3 regions of the Methylobacterium terrae genome follow, and region 2 is predicted to be linked to each of the others. Evidence: riboswitches for the same ligand, from Rfam matches in the RefSeq annotation. Region 2 holds a riboswitch; each other region holds the start of a gene.
The links. A riboswitch is a leader RNA that binds a small molecule or an ion and turns the genes downstream of it on or off. The one in region 2 is predicted to bind cobalamin.

Region 1 (6,178 bases), 1.7 Mb from region 2:
GGTGCGCTCGCGGAACGACTGCTCGAAGAAATCGAAGCGCGTGCCGAGGAGCGCCTTCCATTCGGGAGAGAGCGCGATCTGGTCCTGGGCGTAGAGCGCGGTGTTGGTGATCCGCTCGACGCCGTTGGTCTGGAAGGCGAAGGGCGGGGCCGGCTGGCCGTAGACCGGGTTGTAGATGTCGAGGGAATACGGGTTCTGCTGGAAGCGCGAGCGGACCTGCTGGTAGCGGCCGTCGGTGCTCTCGCGCTCGAAGCCGAGCAGCAGGGTGTGGCCGAACCCGGCGGTATCGAAGCGTCCGACTAGCTCGGCCTGGCCGAGGGCGACGTCGGCGCTGTAATTGCGGAAGTTGCGGTCGCGCAGGACAGTGCGGTTGTCGGCCGCCAGGCGGCGCACCTCCACCGCCTCGCCGACGAGCGAGTTGGAGTTGAGGTAGGTCGCGAGCCGCAATTGCCAGTCGGCGTCGAAGCGGTGGTCGACCCGGATCTGCATCGAGTCGTTGGACTGATCGATGCTCTGGCCCGGCTCGCCGAGGAAGCGCGAGATCGGCAGGAATCCGAGCCGGTTGTTGATCGCGATGACGCCGCGGTCGAAGACCGCGCGGTTCCTCAGGAACTCGGTCTCGACCGTGACCTTCGTGTCGGGCGTGACCTGCCAGCTCACGACCGGGGCGACGAAGAGCCGGTCGCCGTCGACGAAATCGCGAAAGCTGTTCTGGCGACCGGCGGCGAGGTTGAAGCGGTAGAGGAGCGTGCCGTCCTCGTTGAGGGCGCCGCCGGAATCGACCGTGCCGCGGAACTCCTCGAACGAGCCCCAGAGCCCGCCCATCTCGACGAAGCGCTCGCGCGTCGGCTGCTTGGTGATGATGTTGACGAGCCCGCCCGGGTCGCTGCGCCCGAACAGGCCGCCGCCGGGGCCCTTCAGCACCTCGATCCGCTCGACGTTCTGGGTGTCGGGCGGCGGCGGGAAGCCCCGGTTGAGCGGAAAGCCGTTCTTGTACAGCTCCGAGGTGGTCACGCCGCGGATGGCGTAGCTGAAGATGGTCAGGCCACCGAAATTGTTCTGCTGCGCGACGCCCGGCGTGTAGGTCAGGACCCGGTCGACGCGGGTGGCGGCGAGGTCGGTGATGACCTCGCGCGGGGCGACCGTCACGACCTGCGGCACGTCGCGCTGGGGCGTGTCGGTCTTGGTGCTGCTCACCGCCCGGTCGGCGCGAAAGCCCGGGGTCGGGCCGACCAGCCCGATCGCGCCGGCGGCGACGGTCGGGATCGCGGACGAGCCCGGCGCGGGATTGCGCGGGCCCTCGACCACCACCTCGTCGAGGGCGATGCTCTCCTGGGCCCGCGCGGCGGGCGCCCCGAGGCCGAGGGCCACGGCGCCGGCCAGGGCCCCGGTCGTGCGGGCGCGGCGGGACTTTGCGGAAGCGGGGCGATGCAGCGGCGAACGGCGATTCACGACACACTCGAGGTTGCCGCGTCGGCGACCCGGGCGAGCGGCGGGGTGGCGCATTTCGCGCGGCAGCCCCGAGCGCTCCCCGGGCCCACTGCCCGCGGATACGTGACCGCGCCGGCAGGCGCGCACCAAGGCAGGTCTCTACCCAAGACAGGTCTCTACCCAAGGCAGGTATCCTGGCTCGCGGATCAGTCGCTCCCGCCTGGCCTTCCCGGTGCGGCGCACCAGTGGCCGTCGGCGGCGGAAGCTCTCCGCTCACAGTTGCGGGGGCAGCCTCGGCCTCGCTCCGCGAGGAGCTCACCGAATTCCCTCTTCGCCCCGGGCCGTCGCCCGGGGAACCTTGGCGGAAATCAGAATGGCAGCCCGCCTGCCGCAGCGCAACACAGCAGAAACGAAACGTAATAATGTTGCACAGGCTGTGTCGCCATGGACACACCGGCCTCGAGGTCTGCGGACGGGCTCAGGGGCCGCGCAGGAACGCGGCGGTTGCCGGGTGCAGCCACTCTGCCGGCACCGCGTCCTTCAGGTCGCGCGGGTCGCTCGGCCGCTCGTTCGGGAGCAGGCGGGCGAGGACGGGCTTCGCCCGGTCGACCGCCGCGACGAGACGGGCGACCACCGCTTGGTCGAGGCCGGGTCGGCCGAGGACGAAGCTCCACGACCCCACGGTCTCGATCGCCTCGCCCTGGCTCGGGAAGGTACCGGCCGGCACCGTGATGCGCCGCAGGGACGGGCTCGCGGCCAGGGTCGCGCCGATCGCGGTCGCGGAGGGCCCGAGGAAGCGGGCTCCGCCCGGTGCCTCGGCCATCGTCCGGAAGCCCGGCCAGCCGGTGCCGCCGCCGAACAGGGCCGCGGCCCGTCCGTCACGCACCATCGTCGGGCCGTCGCCGGCGTGATCGAGGAGGATCGGAGAGATGTCGCGCTCCGGGTCGAGGCCGGAGCCGCGCAGGACCGTGCGGGCCATGGCGGTGAGGCCGGAGCTGCGCGTGCCGAGTGCCACCGGCCGGCCGCGCAGGTCGTCGACGCTGCGGACCGGGCTGTCGGCCGGCACCACGAACAGGCCCGGCGCCGCGTAGACCGGGGCGACCACGGTGATCGCCGGGCCGGCGCCCTGCCCCGCCAGCGCCTCGTAGGCGTACTCGCCCTGGACGAGGCCGAGATCGACCTGCGCCTCGCGCAGGAGGACGAGGTTCTCGGTCGAGCCCTTGCTGGCGCGCAGGTCGAGGATGAGGTCCGGATCGACCTCGCGGAGCGCCGCCGCCAGCGCCGCGCCGTAGGCTGGGAACCCGCCGCCGGGCGTCGCGGTGGCGAGGACGAGGCGCAGGGGCTCGGCGGCGCGGGAGGCGGGCGGGGAGAGCAGGAGACCGGCGCAGGACGCGGCGGCGATCAGCCAGGGTTTCAGCATGCGGTCGCGTCCTGCGTCGTTCCGGCGGCGCCGTGATCCTCCGCCTCGGTCCGGGCTCCGCCTCGCGGCCCCGGACTGAGGCGGAGGGTGCGGACACCGTCGCGGGAGACCCGCGGATGCCTGGACGGGCGGCGGGTCCCGGAACCGACGTCGTGGTGGAAGAGGAGGCTCGCCCTCAATGCGCCGGCGCCGGCGCCGCGGGCGCCGCGATGTCCGGCTGGAGCAGCGAGACGGTGATCGCCCGGGTGACGTGCTCGGCCATGCAGCGATAGCCGAGATCGGCGAGGCGGAAGCCCGCGCCGGCCTGCGCCGTGTCGCCCTTGAGGGCGCTGATCGCCCGCGTGGCGAGGTAGCGCATCGCCTCGTAGCGCTGCACCAGCGGCACCTGCTCGCGCTCGGCGACCTTCTGGATCGCCTGGACGAACTGGCGGTAATAGTCGTCCTTGGCGAGGCTCGCGGTGTACTGGGGATCGACCAGCACCACGTCGATGCCGTGCGACTTGATCCAGGCCACGGTCTCGGCCAGCGACTGCGAGAACTCGTCGATGTCGACGCGGGCGAGCGCGTCGTTGCCGCCGACCTGCCAGACCACGAGGTCGGGCTCGATCTCGGCGACCTGGTTGCGCAGGCGCTCCGCCGCCCCGAAGGCGATCTCGCCGGAGACGCCGCGGCTCTCCACCGTCACCTCGATGTCGGGCAGGGAGCGGGTGAGCGCGTCCTCGAGGCGGACGGGATAGGTCGCCGCGGTGCCGATGCCGCCGGAATTGGAGCCGATCGTCAGCACCTGGACGGCCCGGTGCTCGCGCAGCGCCTTCTTCACCGCCTTGAGCTTGGCGAGCGTGTAGAGCTTGGAGCCCGGCACCCGGCACTCGGGCGAGAGGCTGGGATCGGGCGCGTCCGGGCCCGGTGCGGTGGCCTGGAGCGCCGGGATCTCGGCCAGGGCCGGCTGGGCGGGTGCCGGAACGGCCTGGGTCGTGGCCGGGCCTTGGGACTGGGCTCCCTGGGGTTGGGGCGCTTGCGTCGATTGCGCCAGCGCGAGGCAGGACGCCATGGCGAGGCTCACGCCGCCGAGGAGGGCCGGGGGGAGCGAGAGCGCCATTCGACGAACCATGCCGTGAAGGAGAGTGAGGCCAGCCCGCATCCTACGACAAAGACGTCGGTCGCGAAACCTCCCCCGGTCCAGAAACGAATCAGTTGTGCACCGAGGCTGGCGACCGATCCGACCGAGAACACCGCCAGCGAATTGCGCCCGAGCCCGGCGAGCTGGTCCGTGAGCCAGCGCGCCCGGGGCTGGACGAGGCCGAACACCGCCTGGAACGCGAGCATCACACCCAGGAAGTGCACCAGCCGGGCGGGCGAGAGGTAGGACTTGTCGAAGATGAACAGGAGCCGCGGCTCCGGCACCGCGAGAGGGTCGGGCCGCAGGTTGAACCAGGACAGGACCGCGCCGACGAGCACGATGACGATGCCGAGCGGCATCAGCCGGCGCCGCCAGGCCAGGAACCGCTCCGAGCTGCGCCGCCATTCGTGCGCGGCAAAGCCCAGCACCAGCAGCAATTGCCAGCACAGCGGGTTGAAGAACCAGTGGCCCTCCACCGGCCAGCTCGGGATGTTGATCTCGAACACCAGGCTGACGGCGTAGAGCGCGACGGAGAGACCGATCGCCAGGCCGAGATGCACCCGCGACAGGAGCACGAAGGCCGGGGCGAGGCCGAGCAGCACGACGTAGAGCGGCAGGATGTTGAAGAACCCGAGCTGGTGCAGCAGCGTGACCCAGCCGACGGTGGCCTGGATCGGGTCGCTGAAGATCGGTCCGGCATTGTGCCACTCCACGAGCAGCGGGTTGTCGAGGTAGAGCGCGGCGCCGGCCAGCATCGCGAGCGCGATCGCCGTGATGACGAGCTGCGCCCGGTAGACCTCGACCATGCGCGAGAGCAGCCGCAGCACCGTGCGGAGCGCCGGCTCCGGCACGCCGTCGCGCCCGCGGGTGGCGATGCCGATCGACCAGCCGGCCAGGAACACGAACAGCTCGGCCGCGTCCGAGATCCCGTACTGGGAATAGGTGTAGTTCTGGAAGACGTTGCCCGGGATGTGATTGATGAAGATCGTGATCAGGGCGATGCCGCGCCAGAAGTCGACCGCATTCGCTGCACGCATGTGGCTCGTGGTCCCTCTTGCCGGTCTTGCGGGCTGCCGCGGCCGGGGCGGAAGCGCGCGAGGCTGACATCTAGCGCATGGCTCGGCGGCCCGCGCGGCCGAACCGGCCGCTCCGGGGGTCGTCGTGGGGCGCCTGCCCTACTTCACGATCCGGTCGAGGCGGTTGTTGACGAAGAAGTACAGCTCCTTGGCGCCCGGCTCGGTGTAGAGCACCTGCACCTCGCGCTGGCCCCGCCCGCTCTCGCCGACCAGCACGTCGGTCGGCGGCTTGCCCTTGAGGCGCACCAGCTCGCACTCGCCGATGCCGGGGGCGATCTCGGCGGCGGTCGCCGGGACCGCGCCGGTGCAGGTGCCGTCGGCCGCGAGCGTCGGCCCCCAGGAGGGCGTGGGCGGCGGCGGCGGGGGCTTGGGGGCCGCGATGGTCACCGGCGGGGCGGCCCGGTCGGTGCTACTGCAGCCGGCCAGCGCACCCCCCACCAGGGCGAGCCCCGTCAGGGCGATCCCGATCCGCGTCCGCCTCATCGTCCCTCGTCCGTCTTCGGCCGGCCGCGCCGCGCGGCCAGGGCCGTCTCGTAGAGGCGGAGCGCGTCGTCGCGCAAGGCCGCCCGCGACGCCTGACGGAAATAGAACATGTGGCCGCCGGGATAGACCGAGAGGGAGAGGCGCTTGCCCGTGCCGTAGGCCGGAAGCTGGTCGAGGATCAGCTTCGAGGCGAAGTAGGGCGTGACGAGGTCGGTGTAGCCGTGGGCGACCAGCACCCGCAGGTCGCCGTCGAGGGCGAGCGCCTGGCGCAGCTCGCCCACCACCTCCGGCGACGAGCGGCCGCCGCCCCAGTTCCAGCTCGCATTCACCGCGTTGTTGAGGAGTTCGTAGCGCAGGTTGGGCACGCGCCAGTTCAGGGTGCGGGCGGTGAGGTCGACGACGGCGCTGGTGAGCGGCGCCACCATGGCGGTGAGGATCGGGTCGGCGAAGCGCCCCTGCGCCGCGCTCGGGTCCGGGTCCCAGCCGGTGACGCCGGTGTCGTAGGCGCTCGCCACCCGGCCCGATTCGCGATCGGCCTCGCGCTGGTAGCTCGACCCGGCGACCCGGCCGGCCTGGCGGCGGACCAGGGCGGGATCGAGTCCGGTCAGGCCCGCGACCCGCTCGGTCATGCGCTCGGTCGCGGCCGTG
Region 2 (6,178 bases):
GCGCCGACCCCGAAGCCGCCGCCGACGCCGCCGCTCGAGCGCACCACCCCGTCGCTGCCGATGAGCGAGATCGAGGCCGGGGTGCCGAGGTCGATCTTGTCGTAGAACTTGGTCAGGTGGCTCGGGTTGAGCGAGGCCACCACCACGCCGCCGAAGCCCCCGTCCGGCCCGCGGAAGCGGCGGCTGATCTGCACCGAGACCCGCCCGCTCGCCCGCCCGATCACCGGGCGGCTGATGTAGAGGATGTCCTCGGGGCTCTCGATGTGGACGCGGAAATGGTCGCGGTCGCTGAGGTCGGTCGCCGGCGGCGGCTGAGGCCCGGCATTGGTCGCCCGCATCACCCCGTCCGGCCCGATGATCGCCACCTGCACGATGATCTCGCTCAGGAGATCGGTCGTGTTGACGATCGTTCCGTAATCCTCCCGGCCGGCGCGGTTCTCGATGCTGCGCCGCATGTACAGCAGCGACTTGTCGATCTCGCCGATCGACCGCAGGACGTTCTCCTCGAACACCATCGCGAAATTGTGCGTGGTGCGCTCGGAATCGTGGAGAGCGTCGCGCATGTCGGATTCGTGCTTGACCGCGACGCCGACCCACAGGAGCGCCACCACGATCAGGCCGAGGATCACCGGCCCGCGGCGCTCCGCCAGGAATCTCGGAAATTGCTTGAGGTACAGCGCCATCCCGGCTCGTCCAGCAGCTTTCGGTCACTAGAGTATGGAGCGCGAAAGTTATCGTTGTCTGAATGCCGACGTCCCATTGCGACGGATTCGCATGCCGTCACAGTGGCATAGCTTTGCCAGATCAGGGGTTCGACTGGCATGTTGCTTGATCGATCAGGTTGTGTCCTGATTGTATAGCCTGGTCCAGAGGTAGGCCTGTGAGCCTGGGAAGCGCCTTCCGGTCGTCAAGTCTTCCGAACACCGAAGCCGACGAAAGTCGATACACCCGAACGCAACCGATGGTAGTGGAAACTGCAGGGCCGTCGTCGCGGCCGTGGGTCGAACCCGCACCGCGGCGGGTCGTCACGTCTACGACTCATCCCGCGAGCCCAGTCGATCGTGCTCAACTCGATCATCGATCCGGCTTTCCACGCTCGACGATCCGGCGATCGGCCGCCGGGCATCCTGCCGCCGTCTTCGCGGCCGGTCGACCGGGAAACGACGACGTACTTGGTGAACTACGAGACGCTGGTGCACCCGAGAGAAGCGTCAGCGATGGTATTCGGCGAAGATGGCACGCTGAAAATCTCGCGCCCGTTGCCGGCCGTCCGGTTTCCAACATTTGTCGGGAGGCGCGGCCTCGGACCGATCGGCCGCGAAACCTGGCGCCATCAGGCGCGGCGGCGGCGTAACCGGCGCCAGCCGAGGACCACGCCGCTGCCCGAGACCACCAGGCCGAGGGCGCTGAGGACGCCGATCAGGCCGAGGCGCAAGGGCGGATGCTGCGCCAGCGGTCCCGCATCGAGGGTATGGAGGGCGTCGAACAGCCAGCGATTGGCCCGCCCGCTGCGATCGGTCCGGTCGAGGATCGCGCCGGTGGCGGGATCGAGGTGGAACCAGGTCGCGGCGGGATCGTCGAAGGCGAGGCGCAGCACCGGCAGGAGCGGGGCGCCGTGCCGATCGTACCAGTAGGAATCCGGGGCCTCGATCCGGGTCGCCGAGCGGAGCGCGGCGGCGGGCAGCATCGCCCGACCGGCCGCGACGACCGCCTCGGGCGCGAGCGCGGTGCCGCAGCACGGAGCGACGCGCCCGGGAGCCGCCGCGGTGACGAGCGGCCGGCCGCCGATCCAGGCGAAGTCGAGGGCGACGCTTCCCGCGGGCGCCCGCGCGAGCGCGGCGAGGCCGAGCGGAAACAGGGGGGCCGCCTGCCCGGCATAGGCCGCCCGCATGGCGGCGTCCGGCACGCGCGGCCCGAACCAGCCGCGCGGGTTCATCGACAGCCAGCCGCTGAGCACGAAGGTGACGACGGCGAGGCCCCCGGCCAGGCCCGCGAGGTGGTGCCAGGCGGCCCACCCGCGATGGGGCGTGAGGCGGTCGCGCATCAGCCGGACGAAGCCGAGCCCGTAGCCGCTGACCGCGCCGGCGAGCGCGATGCCGGAGACCCACAGCACCACGTCCTGCCACAGCCCCGCCCGCGCCCGCAGCGGCGTGAGGTAGATCCAGTGGGTCACGGCGCCGACCCAGTTCCACACCCGCTCGGCCCGGGTGGTGTCGAGGACGAGCTCGCCCGTGGCGACCGAGAGATAGAGCTCGGTGCCGGCGGGATCGCCGAGTGCCACGCGCCGGAACGGCCGCGCGGGATCGAAGCGCGCCGTCACGGTCCACTGGTCGCGGGTCACCGGTCCGAGATCGGCCACGGACCGGGCCGCCGGGTGAGTGGCGGCGAGCGCTTCCGCGCCCGCGGGGGTCAGGGGCGGGAAGGGCGCGCCGGTCTCCGCCGAGACGGCCCGGCGCGTCCCCTCGGCGCCGGTCATCCAGTAGGCGGGCTCGGAGCCCCGCATCGCCAGGGTGAGGCGGGCGGGGAAGCGCGCGAGGCCGGCCCGCTCCATCGCCTCCTGGGGCGTCAGCCGCACCGCGTCGAGGGCGAGCGGCGGCCGGGCCGCGATCCGCTCGGCCTCGGTGAGCGCCGGGAAGCCGACGCACAGCATCACCAGCCCGGAGACGAACCAGGCGGCGAAGACGAGGCCGGTGGCGATGCCGAGCCAGCGGTGGCCGAGATGCAGCCACCGCTTCAGCCGCTTGACCGCGCGTCTCACGGGCGAGGCCGGCATCAGAACGTGACGTGGTAGGCGAGCTCGACCGAGCGCGGGCGGCCGAGCAGCCAGGAATTGCTGTTGCCCGAGATCGCGTAGAGCTGGTCGGTGAGGTTGTAGCCGCGCAGCGACAGGCGCGAGGTCGGGGTCACCTGCCAGTCCAGGGTGGCGTTGAGCAGCGTGTAGGCCGGGCGCCGGAACGTGTTGGCGAAGTCGCTGAAGACCGGCCCGACGTCGTTGACGCCGAGCCGCGCCACCCAGCCCGGGGCGAAGGCAAAGCTGAGCCAGACGTTGGTGACGCGCTGGGGCACGTCGACCGGGACCCTGCCGGCGAACGAGACCAGGCCCGCATCCGTATTCTGCGAGAACGCGTCGTAGCGGGCCCGCAGCAGGGCGGTGTTGGCCTCGATGCGCCAGGCCTCCGACAGCTGGTAGGCGAAGGCGACCTCGACGCCGCGGGACGACTGGCTGCCGACCTGCGCGACCTCGGTCGGCCGGTCGAGGATCGGGGTCAGCAGGTTGTCCTTGCGGATGTGGTAGGCCGCGACCGTCCACTCGCCGCGCCCGCCGTCGAACAGGCCCTTGGCGCCGACCTCGACCTGGCTTCCCGTGGCGAGCTGGAACTGCGCCTGCGACACGCTGGTGGTGATCAGGCTGCCCAGCGGATCGGCGGCGGTGGCGTATTGCGCGTAGAGGGCGAGGTCGGGCGTCGGGGTGTAGACGGCGGCGACGCGAGTGCTCACCGAATCGAAGGTCTTCTCGAAGGCCGTTCCCGCGAGCGGCCGGCTCACCGCCACGGTCGGCGCGTCGTAGCGAACGCCCGTCACCAGGGCGAGCTGGGGCGACAGCTCCAGCCGGTCCTCGGCGAAGACCGAGGCCTGGCGGGTGCGCGAGACGATGTCGGTGCGGGTGCCCGCGAGGTTGATGAAGCGGCCTTGCGCGAAGGTGTACGGATCGACGAAGCTCTCGCCGCCGAACGGGGAATTGCTGTCGCGCCGGAAATCGATGTGGTTGACGTCGAAGCCGACCACCACCGAATTCCTGAACCCGAACAGGCTGCCGCGGAAGGTCGCGTCGAAGCGGTTGCCGATCTGCTCCTGGTGGTGGCGGATCTCGATGTAGTCGTCGCGCCGGATCAGGCCGGTGGCGGGCTGGTAGGTGTATTGCTCGACGTCGCGCCAGTGCCGCTCGGTCGAGAGGCGGTAGGCGGTGTTGCGGATCGTGATGTCGGGAGTGGGGCTCCACTCGGTCCGCAGCTGCGTCCAGTTGTCGAACCAGGCGATCTGCGAATCCCGGATGTTGTAGTTGGTGAAGCGCAGCCGGTCGGGCACCCGGCTGCCGACGAGGGGCGACCCCCAGTAGCGCGTCGGCTCGTTGTAGCCGAGGTCGTGGGAGAGCGTGACGCTGAGATCCGGGGTCGCCCGCCACGTCGCCGCGGCCGACAGCGCGATGTTGCGGAAGTCGCCGTCGGGCTTCACCCAGCCGTCCGCCCGGTTGCCGCTGAGGTTGATCCGGTAGGCCAGGTCCTCGCCGACCGGGCCGCCGGTATCGAGGGCGAGCCGCGCCACGCCGTCCGAGCCGATCGCCGCCCGGGCCTCGCCGACGGGGATGAAGACCGGCTTCTTCGGCACCACGTTGATGATGCCGCCGATCGCGCCCTCGCCGTAGAGCACCGAGGCCGGGCCGCGCAGGACCTCGATCCGCTCCGCCGACCAGGTGTCGAACGGGAACGTCACCGTGCCCGCCCCGACGTAGAGCCGCGTGCCGTCGTAGAGCTGCTGCACCGAGCCGGCGCCGGCGAAGCCCCGCGCCGTGAAGGCGAGGTTGCCGTTGCCCGGCGCCGCGATGCTGGTGATGCCCACGGCGTTCTGGGTCACCGCGTCGTCGACGGTGTTCTGGCCCCGGGCCCGGATGGTCTCGCCGCTGATGATGTCGAGGCTCGCCGGGGTCTCGAGCGGGGTGAGGCCGAGCCGGGACCCGGAGCGCGACGGCGTCGCGAGGTTGAGGCGGGGGCGGCGGCCTCACGGCTGCGGGTGCCCGCGACCTCGATGGCGTCGAGGGGCAGATCCTCCGCCGCGCCGGGCTTTGCGGCGAGCAGCGGGGCGGCGAGGGCGACGGCGAAGGTGGCGTGACGGGGGGCGCGGCGCGCGGGCATGATGGTTTCCGGAGCAGGCTGTCGCTCCGTCCCTAGCCGCTTCCATCGCATATGTAACGTTATAAAGTTACATATGTGCCCTCCGGGTCGACGCGCGCGGGGTCGGCCGCGCGCGAGGCGCACCGGATCGGCGGGTCGGAGGAGGGCGGCGGGCGGCATGGCGGGACGGCGCGAGGCTGTGGCACGTCACCGCGAACGAAAGCGGGGCGGAGGCCTACGCGCCCGCCTCGACACCCATCAGGACACCCCGCCCGACGTGCTCGCGTGTGACCACGGCTGACGGCAGGTCTCCTGGCTCACGGGTCGTCGCCTGCCATCGTCTTCCCAGGGACTTGTGACGGTCCCCAGTGACGTACGTGATGGAAGGCTCGCCGCTCACAGTTGCGGGGGCAGCCGCGGCATCGGGCGAGCCCTCACCGCGTTCCCTTTTGATCCCCGAAGGGAACCGTCGAGTCAGAGCTTAGCCGTTCGGTAACGAAGGAGCAATGGTGACGCCCATGGTCGCCCGCCCGTTTCTCGCGCCCGTGACCCTCCCCCCGCAGAGGGGGAAGGTTTCCGGCGTGGCTCGCACCGCACCCCAGCTTTCTCAACCACGCCGCGCGATCCGCATCGACGCCGCCCCGGACCCCTGACATACAAGACCGCGAGCCGGCCCGGCTGGGCCGCGTCTAAGATCTGACAAAGATTCCCTGGGAGGTTTCCTGATGCCGTTCCGCTGTTGGGCCGCCGGCCTCGCCCTGTCGCTGCTCGCAGGCACGTCCGTCTTCGCGCAGGACGCCAAGGCGCCGATCAAGATCGGGGTGCTCAGCGACATGAGCGGGCCCTTCGCCGACCAGGCCGGCACCGGCTCGGTCACCGCGGCGCAGCTCGCCGTCGAGGACTTCGCCAAGGAGGCCGGCGAGCTCAAGGTCGAGGTCGTCTCGGCCGACCACCAGAACAAGCCCGATATCGGGCTCGCCACCGCCCGCCGCTGGCTCGACCAGGACGGCGTCTCGACCATCGTCGACCTGCCGAACTCGGCGGTGGCGCTGGCGGTGTCGAACCTGATGCGCGAGCGGCACCGGGTGGCGCTGGCCTCGAGCGCGCTCACCTCCGACCTCACCGGCAAGGCCTGCGCGCCGACCACCGTGCAGTGGGTCTCGGATACCTGGGCGCAGGGTTCGGCCACCGCGCGGGCCATCGCCGGCCGCGGCGGCAAGTCGTGGTACTTCGTCACCGTCGACTACGCGCTCGGCCACGCGCTCGAGCGCGACGCCACCGTGGCCCTC
Region 3 (6,178 bases), 1.5 Mb from region 2:
CGCCTTCGGCATCGCGTTCCAGCTGCCGGTGATCCTGACCCTTCTGGGCCAGATCGGCCTGATCGACTCGAAGTTCCTGCGGGACCGCCGGCGCTACGCGATCGTACTGGTCTTCGTCGCCGCCGCGGTGCTGACCCCGCCGGACGTGATCAGCCAGCTCTCGCTGGCGATCCCGATGCTGCTCCTCTACGAGGCGTCCGTGTTCTCGGTCCGCGCGATGGAGAGGCGTCGCGAGCGGGCGCGGGCGGCCGAAGAAGCGGCCGGAGAGTAGGGCGTCCCGCTCCTCCCGGCATCCGCACCCCCCAACCCCGGGGTCTCGCCTGTGGCGAGTCCCGGGGGGCATCGGCGAGTCGCATCACGCGTCGAGCAGGACCCTCTCCTCGATGCCCGCGCCCTCCCCCAGATCCTCGTCCATCCGCGCCGCCAGGTCGAAGAACCGCCGCCGCACCTCGGCCGCGTAGGGGTTCTCGCGCTCGATCGCGTGGTAGACCTCCGGCGCGTCGTGCCGCACCATGCCGACCGCCTGCATCACCAGGTCGAAGCTGCGCGTCGTCATCCGGGTCGGCAGCGGCTCCATCGCCACCAGCACCTTGGCGATCAGGTGCGTCAGGCCCTGTACCGCCGCGGCTTCGCGGTCGTGGGCCTCCGGCGTCGTCACGATCACGTCGAGGCCGAAGGCGCGACGCAGGAAGGCGCCGACCCGGCCGGCACGGCTCCCGCGCACCGGGCAGACCGCGATCTTGAGGCCGCGCAGGCCCCCGCGCGCGCTCTGCGGACCGAACAGCGGGTGGGTGGCGACGATGTCGACATCCGGCGGCAGGCCGGCCCGCATGATCGCGGCCGGCCGCACCTTCACCGAGCCGACATCGAGCACGAGGGCGCCGGGCCGCAGGTGCGGGGCGACCGCGCGCACGATCGCGGCGAGGGACGAGACCGGGGTGGCCAGGATCACCACCGGGCAGGCGGCGGCCTCAGGCAGGCTGCACGCGGCGACGCCCCCTGCTGCGAACTCCGCTTCCGCCACGAACGGATCGTGGACGCGCAAGCCGACATGCGGCGCCAGGTGCTCGGCGACGAGGCGACCGAAGGCGCCGAAGCCGATCAGGCCGATGGGCGAATGGGGAAAGGACGGCACGGGGAGAGACCTCGGGTCAGAGCGAGGTCGGCGGGCCTGGAGATCCTGGGAAGCCTCAACCGCCGACACGTCGCAGCGGTTGAGAGATGACGAGCACTCCGCCGCTAGGTGAGCGGCGCGTAATAGAGTCCGGCGAGGAGGAGGCTGGTCATGGCCGAGCCTGTAGCCCGGTCCGGCCCGGACCGTCAATCAGAACTCAATGCCCTCCTGTGCCTTCACCCCGGCCGCGAAGTGGTGCTTCACCAGGGTCATCTCGGTGACGAGGTCGGCCGCGGCGATCAGCTCGGGCTTCGCGTTGCGGCCGGTCACCACGACGTGGAGGTCGGGCCGGCGCCGGCTCAGGCGCTCGACCACCTCGGCGAGCGGCAGGTAATCGTAGCGCAGCGCGATGTTCAACTCGTCGAGGATCAGGAGCCGGATCGCCGGATCGGCCATCAGCGCCTCGGTCCTCGCCCAGGCGGCCCGGGCGGCGGCCACGTCGCGGTCGCGGTCCTGGGTCTCCCAGGTGAAGCCCTCCCCCATCGTGTGCCAGGCGACCTGATCGGCGAAGCGGTCGAGGGCCAGGCGCTCGCCGGTCTCCCAGGCGCCCTTGATGTACTGCACCACGCCGACGCGCCAGCCCCGGCCGAGCGCCCGCAGCATCAGCCCGAAGGCCGCCGTCGACTTGCCCTTGCCGGGGCCGGTATGGACGATGAGCAATCCCTTCTCGATCGTCTTGCCCGCCACCTCGGCGTCCTGCACGGCCTTGCGCTTCTCCATCTTGGCGCGGTGGCGCGCCGCCTCGTCGTCGCTCATGGGTGATCTCCCTTCAGGGTCATCGGCAGGCCCGCCACCACCAGCACCACCCGGTCGGCGAGGGCGCCCAGGCGCTGGTGCAGGCGGCCGGCCTCGTCGCGGAAGCGCCGGGCGAGCGCGTTCTCCGGCACGATGCCGAACCCGACCTCGTTCGAGACCAGGACCAGGGGCCCGGCCGCGTCCGCGCAGGCGGCGAGCAGCGCCCCGGTCTCGGCGGCGAGGTCGGCGCCGTCGTCCAGCATCGCGTTGGTGAGCCACAGGGTCAGGCAATCGACCAGGACCGGCCGGCCCGGTTCCGCACCGCGGATCGCCCCGGGCAGGTCCCGCGGCGCGTCGATGGTCTTCCAGGGGGCTGCGCGACGGGCGCGGTGCTCCGCGATGCGCACCCGCATCTCGTCGTCCCAGGCTTGGGCCGTCGCGACGTAGAGCCAGGGTCCGGCCTGCGCCTCGACCAGCCCCTCCGCGTAGCTGCTCTTGCCCGAGCGGGCGCCGCCCAGCACCAGGGTCAGGCGCGGGACGGCGGGAGTCGGGCCAGGGATCGGGTCCGGCACTGGGCTGTCCTCTCGCGAAATCTCGGGGCCGGAGGTGTCGCGGCAGGAGGCTGCGATTGCAAGCCCGTCCCCGACCCGTTAGGGTCGGCGCGACGGTGCCTCGGCGACGAGGTGAAAAGGGAACGTGGGAACCGGGATCGCCCCGGCATGCCGCGGCTGCCCCCGCAACTGTGAGCGGTCGAACACGGTCCGCCATCGGCCACTGGAGCGATCCGGGAAGGCGGCGGGCCGGCTCAAGAGGCCGCGAGCCAGGAGACCTGCCGTCACCCCCTTTCCTCGACGCCGCCGGTGGGGCGGCAGGAGTTCGTCATGGTCGCGATCACCCGGTCCCTCTCTCCCGCGCTCGTCGGCGAGCGCCTGAGCGCCGTCCTCCTCGCCGGCGCCCTCGGCATCGGGCTGCTGTTCGTCTCCGGCTTCGCGCCGGTGGTCGCCCTGCACAACGCCGCCCACGACTGGCGCCACGCCCACAACTTCCCCTGCCACTGAGCAAGGCTTGACCGAACGAGGCCGCGCGGCCCGCGCCCCGACCGGGCGCGGGCCCGCGTCCCGTTGGTCGTGCAGGTGATCCCCCGATGACGAAACGTCTGCTCGCCGCGGCCCTGGTCGCCGGCTTCCTCGCGGCGTGCGTGGCCTCAGGCCTGCAATTCGCCCTCACCTCGCCGCTGATCCTGGCGGCGGAGAAGTACGAGACCGCCGAGGCCGTCGCCCCGGCTCACGCATCCGCCAACCCGCTGATCGTTCTGGCGCATGCGGGCCACCATGCCGACGGCGAACCCGGGTGGCAGCCCGCGCCCGGCCTGCAGCGCCTCGCCTTCACGGCGCTCGCCACCCTGGTGAGCGGCGTCGGCTACGCGCTCCTCCTCGGTGCCGTGCTGATCGCCGCGGGCCGGGAGGTGACACCCTCCGAGGCGCTCAGGTTCGGCATCGGCGGCTTCCTCGCCGCCAGCCTCGCGCCGGCGATCGGACTGCCGCCGGAACTGCCGGGCGTGGCGGCCGCCGCGCTCGAATCGCGCCAGCTCTGGTGGGTGGCGACCGCCGTCGCGACCGCGGTCGGCCTGTACCTCATCGCGGTCCGCCGCGGGCCGGTGGCGACCGGGCTCGGCCTCGCCCTCCTCGTCGCCCCGCACGCCTGGGGCGCCCCGCACGGGCCGGAGGAGATCTCCGCGATGCCGCCGGTCTACGCGGCGCAGTTCGCCGCCCGGTCCCTCGCGGTCGCCTTCGCGTTCTGGGCGGTGCTCGGCCTCGCCTTCGGCTGGGCCTGGGGCGCGGTCGCCGGCCGGAAGGGGGTGAGCGCGTGAGCGAGCCTATTCTTTCCGATAGCCTGACCTGCGACCTCTGCACCCTCTACGTCTGCACGACCTGCCGCGGCGCCGACGATCCGGTGGATGGCCCCCGCGCCGGTGCGCGCCTGCACGACGCGCTCCGGGCGGCCCTGGCCGCGCGGCCGGGCGCACAGGTGCGGATCGAGCCGGTGGAATGCCTGTCGGTCTGCAAGCGGTCCTGCACGGTCGCGGTCGCGAGCCCCGGCCGCTGGACCTACGTCTACGGCGACCTCGACCCGGCGGTGTCCGCCGCGGTCATCCTCGACGGCATCGGCCTCTACGCCGGCACCCCGGACGGCATCGTGCCCTGGCGCGAGCGCCCGCAGGAGTTCCGCAAGGGAGTCGTCGCCCGCATCCCTCCCGCGCCGGTGAAGCCATGACCATCCTGAACAAGATCCCCTGCACCATCGTCACGGGCTTCCTCGGCGCCGGCAAGACGACGCTCGTGCGCCACGCCGTCGAGCACAACGACGGCCGGCGGCTCGCCATCATCGTCAACGAGTTCGGCGATGTCGGCTTCGACGGGTCGCTGCTCGCCGAGTGCGGCATCCCGGGCTGCGACGCCGACGCGGTGGTGGAACTGCCCAACGGCTGCATCTGCTGCACCGTCGCCGACGATTTCGTGCCGGCGCTCAACAAGCTCCTGGACCGGCCCGAGCCGCCGGAGCACATCCTGATCGAGACCTCCGGCCTCGCCCTGCCGAAGCCGCTCGTCCAGGCCTTCAACTGGCCGGCGATCCGCTCGCGGGTCACGGTCGACGGCGTGGTGGCGGTGGTGGACGGCCCGGCGGTGGCGTCGGGCGCCTTCGCGGACGATCCGGAGGCGCTCGCCGCCCAGCGCGCGGCCGATGCCAGCGTCGAACACGAGAACCCGCTCGAGGAGGTGTTCGAGGACCAGCTCCTCTGCGCCGACCTCGTGGTGATGAACAAGTCCGACCTCCTCGACGATGGCGAGCGCGCCCGGGTCCGCGCCGAGGTCGAGGCGCACCTGCCGCGCGCCGTCAAGCTCGTCGAGACCGCCCACGGCGCCCTCGATCCCCGCGTGCTCCTCGGCCTCAACGCCGCCGCCGAGGACGACCTCGCCTCCCGGCCCTCGCACCACGAGACGGAAGAGGACCACGACCACGACGACTTCGAGAGCGTGGCCCTGCCGGTGAAGGCCGCGGGCTCGCCCGAGGACCTGGCCGCCCGGGTGGCGAAGGCGGCGGAAGTCGCGGGCGTGCTGCGCATCAAGGGCTTCTGCGCCGTCGCCGACAAGCCGATGCGCCTCGTCGTCCAGGGTGTCGGCCGCCGCGTCGCCCATCATTACGACCGCCCCTGGCGCCCGGCCGAGCACCGCGACGGGACGCTCGTGGTGATCGGGCTCACCGGGTTCGACAAGGAGGCGGTGGCCGCGGCGCTGAAGGGGTGAGGCATCGGGTCGTGGGTCTTCTCCTCTCCCCGCCCGCGGGGAGAGGAGAGGCTGCTTCTCACTTTCGGACCGGTACCTCCGAGGCCATATCCCGGGAGCACGCCTCATCTGGAGCAGTGCCACACCAGCCCAGGAGGAGGGCATCGCATGTCGGAGCCCGCGCCGCGGCGCTGGAGCGTGCAGGAGTTCTTCGCCTGGCAGGAGCGCCAGGACGAGCGCTACGAGCTGGTCGGCGGCGTGCCGGTCCGCCCGATGGCCGGCGCCCGCAACGTCCATGACGACGTCGTGGTCAATCTCGTGGCCGAGTTCCGCACACGGTTGCGCGGCAAGCCATGCCGCCCCTTCACCGGTGACGGCAGCGTCGAGACCCTGCCGGGCCAGATCCGCCGGCCCGACCTCGGCGTCGATGGCGGCACCCGCGGCCCGAACGGATTGACGGCGGCCGAGCCGCGGCGCGTCGCCGGGCTCGACCGGACGATCGACCTCACCGAACTCGGCATGAGCCCGGCGCTGGCCGGCGTCTATGACGGCGTCGTCTTCCCGCCCCGGCCGCGCCCGGTCCGCGGGACCTGAGAGCCGATGCACCTCCTGCGCGTCGATACGGTCTCCCTCGACGAGGGCGAGGCGGCGGTCGATCTGGGCCAGGCGCCCGGCGACGTCATCGCCCTGTCCTTCACCGATTCCGACCTCGCCGGGCTCGCGGGAGCCCAGGCGGCGATGCCGCCCGACTGGCCGAGCCTGCGGCTCGCCAAGCTCGCGCAGCTGCGCCACCCGCTCTCGGTCGATCTCTACGCCGACGCGGTGATCGCCCGCGCCCGCTTCGTGCTGGTGCGCTGCCTCGGCGGGCTCGACTACTGGCGCTACGGCGTCGAGCGGCTGGCCGAGACCTGCCGGGCGCACAGCGTCCCGCTCGCGGTGCTGCCGGGGGACGACCGGCCGGATCCGCGCCTCGACGCGGTCTCGA

Region 1: another riboswitch for cobalamin. It lies ahead of DK419_RS18420 (TonB-dependent siderophore receptor); the one in region 2 lies ahead of DK419_RS10200 (TonB-dependent receptor).
Region 3: another riboswitch for cobalamin. It lies ahead of DK419_RS17285 (CbtB domain-containing protein); the one in region 2 lies ahead of DK419_RS10200 (TonB-dependent receptor).

What each region holds. Positions count from the first base shown of each region.
Region 1 is NZ_CP029553.1:3,978,909-3,985,086, forward strand. It holds gene DK419_RS18420 (TonB-dependent siderophore receptor) at 1-1,371, opposite strand, end outside; cobalamin riboswitch at 1,599-1,807, opposite strand; gene DK419_RS18425 (TAXI family TRAP transporter solute-binding subunit) at 1,910-2,851, opposite strand; gene DK419_RS18430 (SGNH/GDSL hydrolase family protein) at 3,027-3,950, opposite strand; gene DK419_RS18435 (OpgC family protein) at 3,911-5,008, opposite strand; gene DK419_RS18440 (hypothetical protein) at 5,147-5,530, opposite strand; gene DK419_RS18445 (S10 family peptidase) at 5,527-6,178, opposite strand, start outside.
Region 2 is NZ_CP029553.1:2,275,264-2,281,441, forward strand. It holds gene DK419_RS10190 (putative bifunctional diguanylate cyclase/phosphodiesterase) at 1-683, opposite strand, end outside; gene DK419_RS10195 (PepSY domain-containing protein) at 1,334-2,758, opposite strand; partial or broken gene DK419_RS10200 (TonB-dependent receptor) at 2,773-4,910, opposite strand; cobalamin riboswitch at 5,175-5,375, opposite strand; gene DK419_RS10205 (ABC transporter substrate-binding protein) at 5,615-6,178, shown strand, end outside.
Region 3 is NZ_CP029553.1:3,756,697-3,762,874, forward strand. It holds gene tatC (twin-arginine translocase subunit TatC) at 1-271, shown strand, start outside; gene DK419_RS17270 (prephenate dehydrogenase) at 356-1,135, opposite strand; gene cobO (cob(I)yrinic acid a,c-diamide adenosyltransferase) at 1,325-1,930, opposite strand; gene cobU (bifunctional adenosylcobinamide kinase/adenosylcobinamide-phosphate guanylyltransferase) at 1,927-2,439, opposite strand; cobalamin riboswitch at 2,558-2,760, shown strand; gene DK419_RS17285 (CbtB domain-containing protein) at 2,791-2,967, shown strand; gene DK419_RS17290 (CbtA family protein) at 3,054-3,779, shown strand; gene DK419_RS17295 (DUF1636 family protein) at 3,776-4,183, shown strand; gene cobW (cobalamin biosynthesis protein CobW) at 4,180-5,214, shown strand; gene DK419_RS17305 (Uma2 family endonuclease) at 5,362-5,787, shown strand; gene cobN (cobaltochelatase subunit CobN) at 5,794-6,178, shown strand, end outside.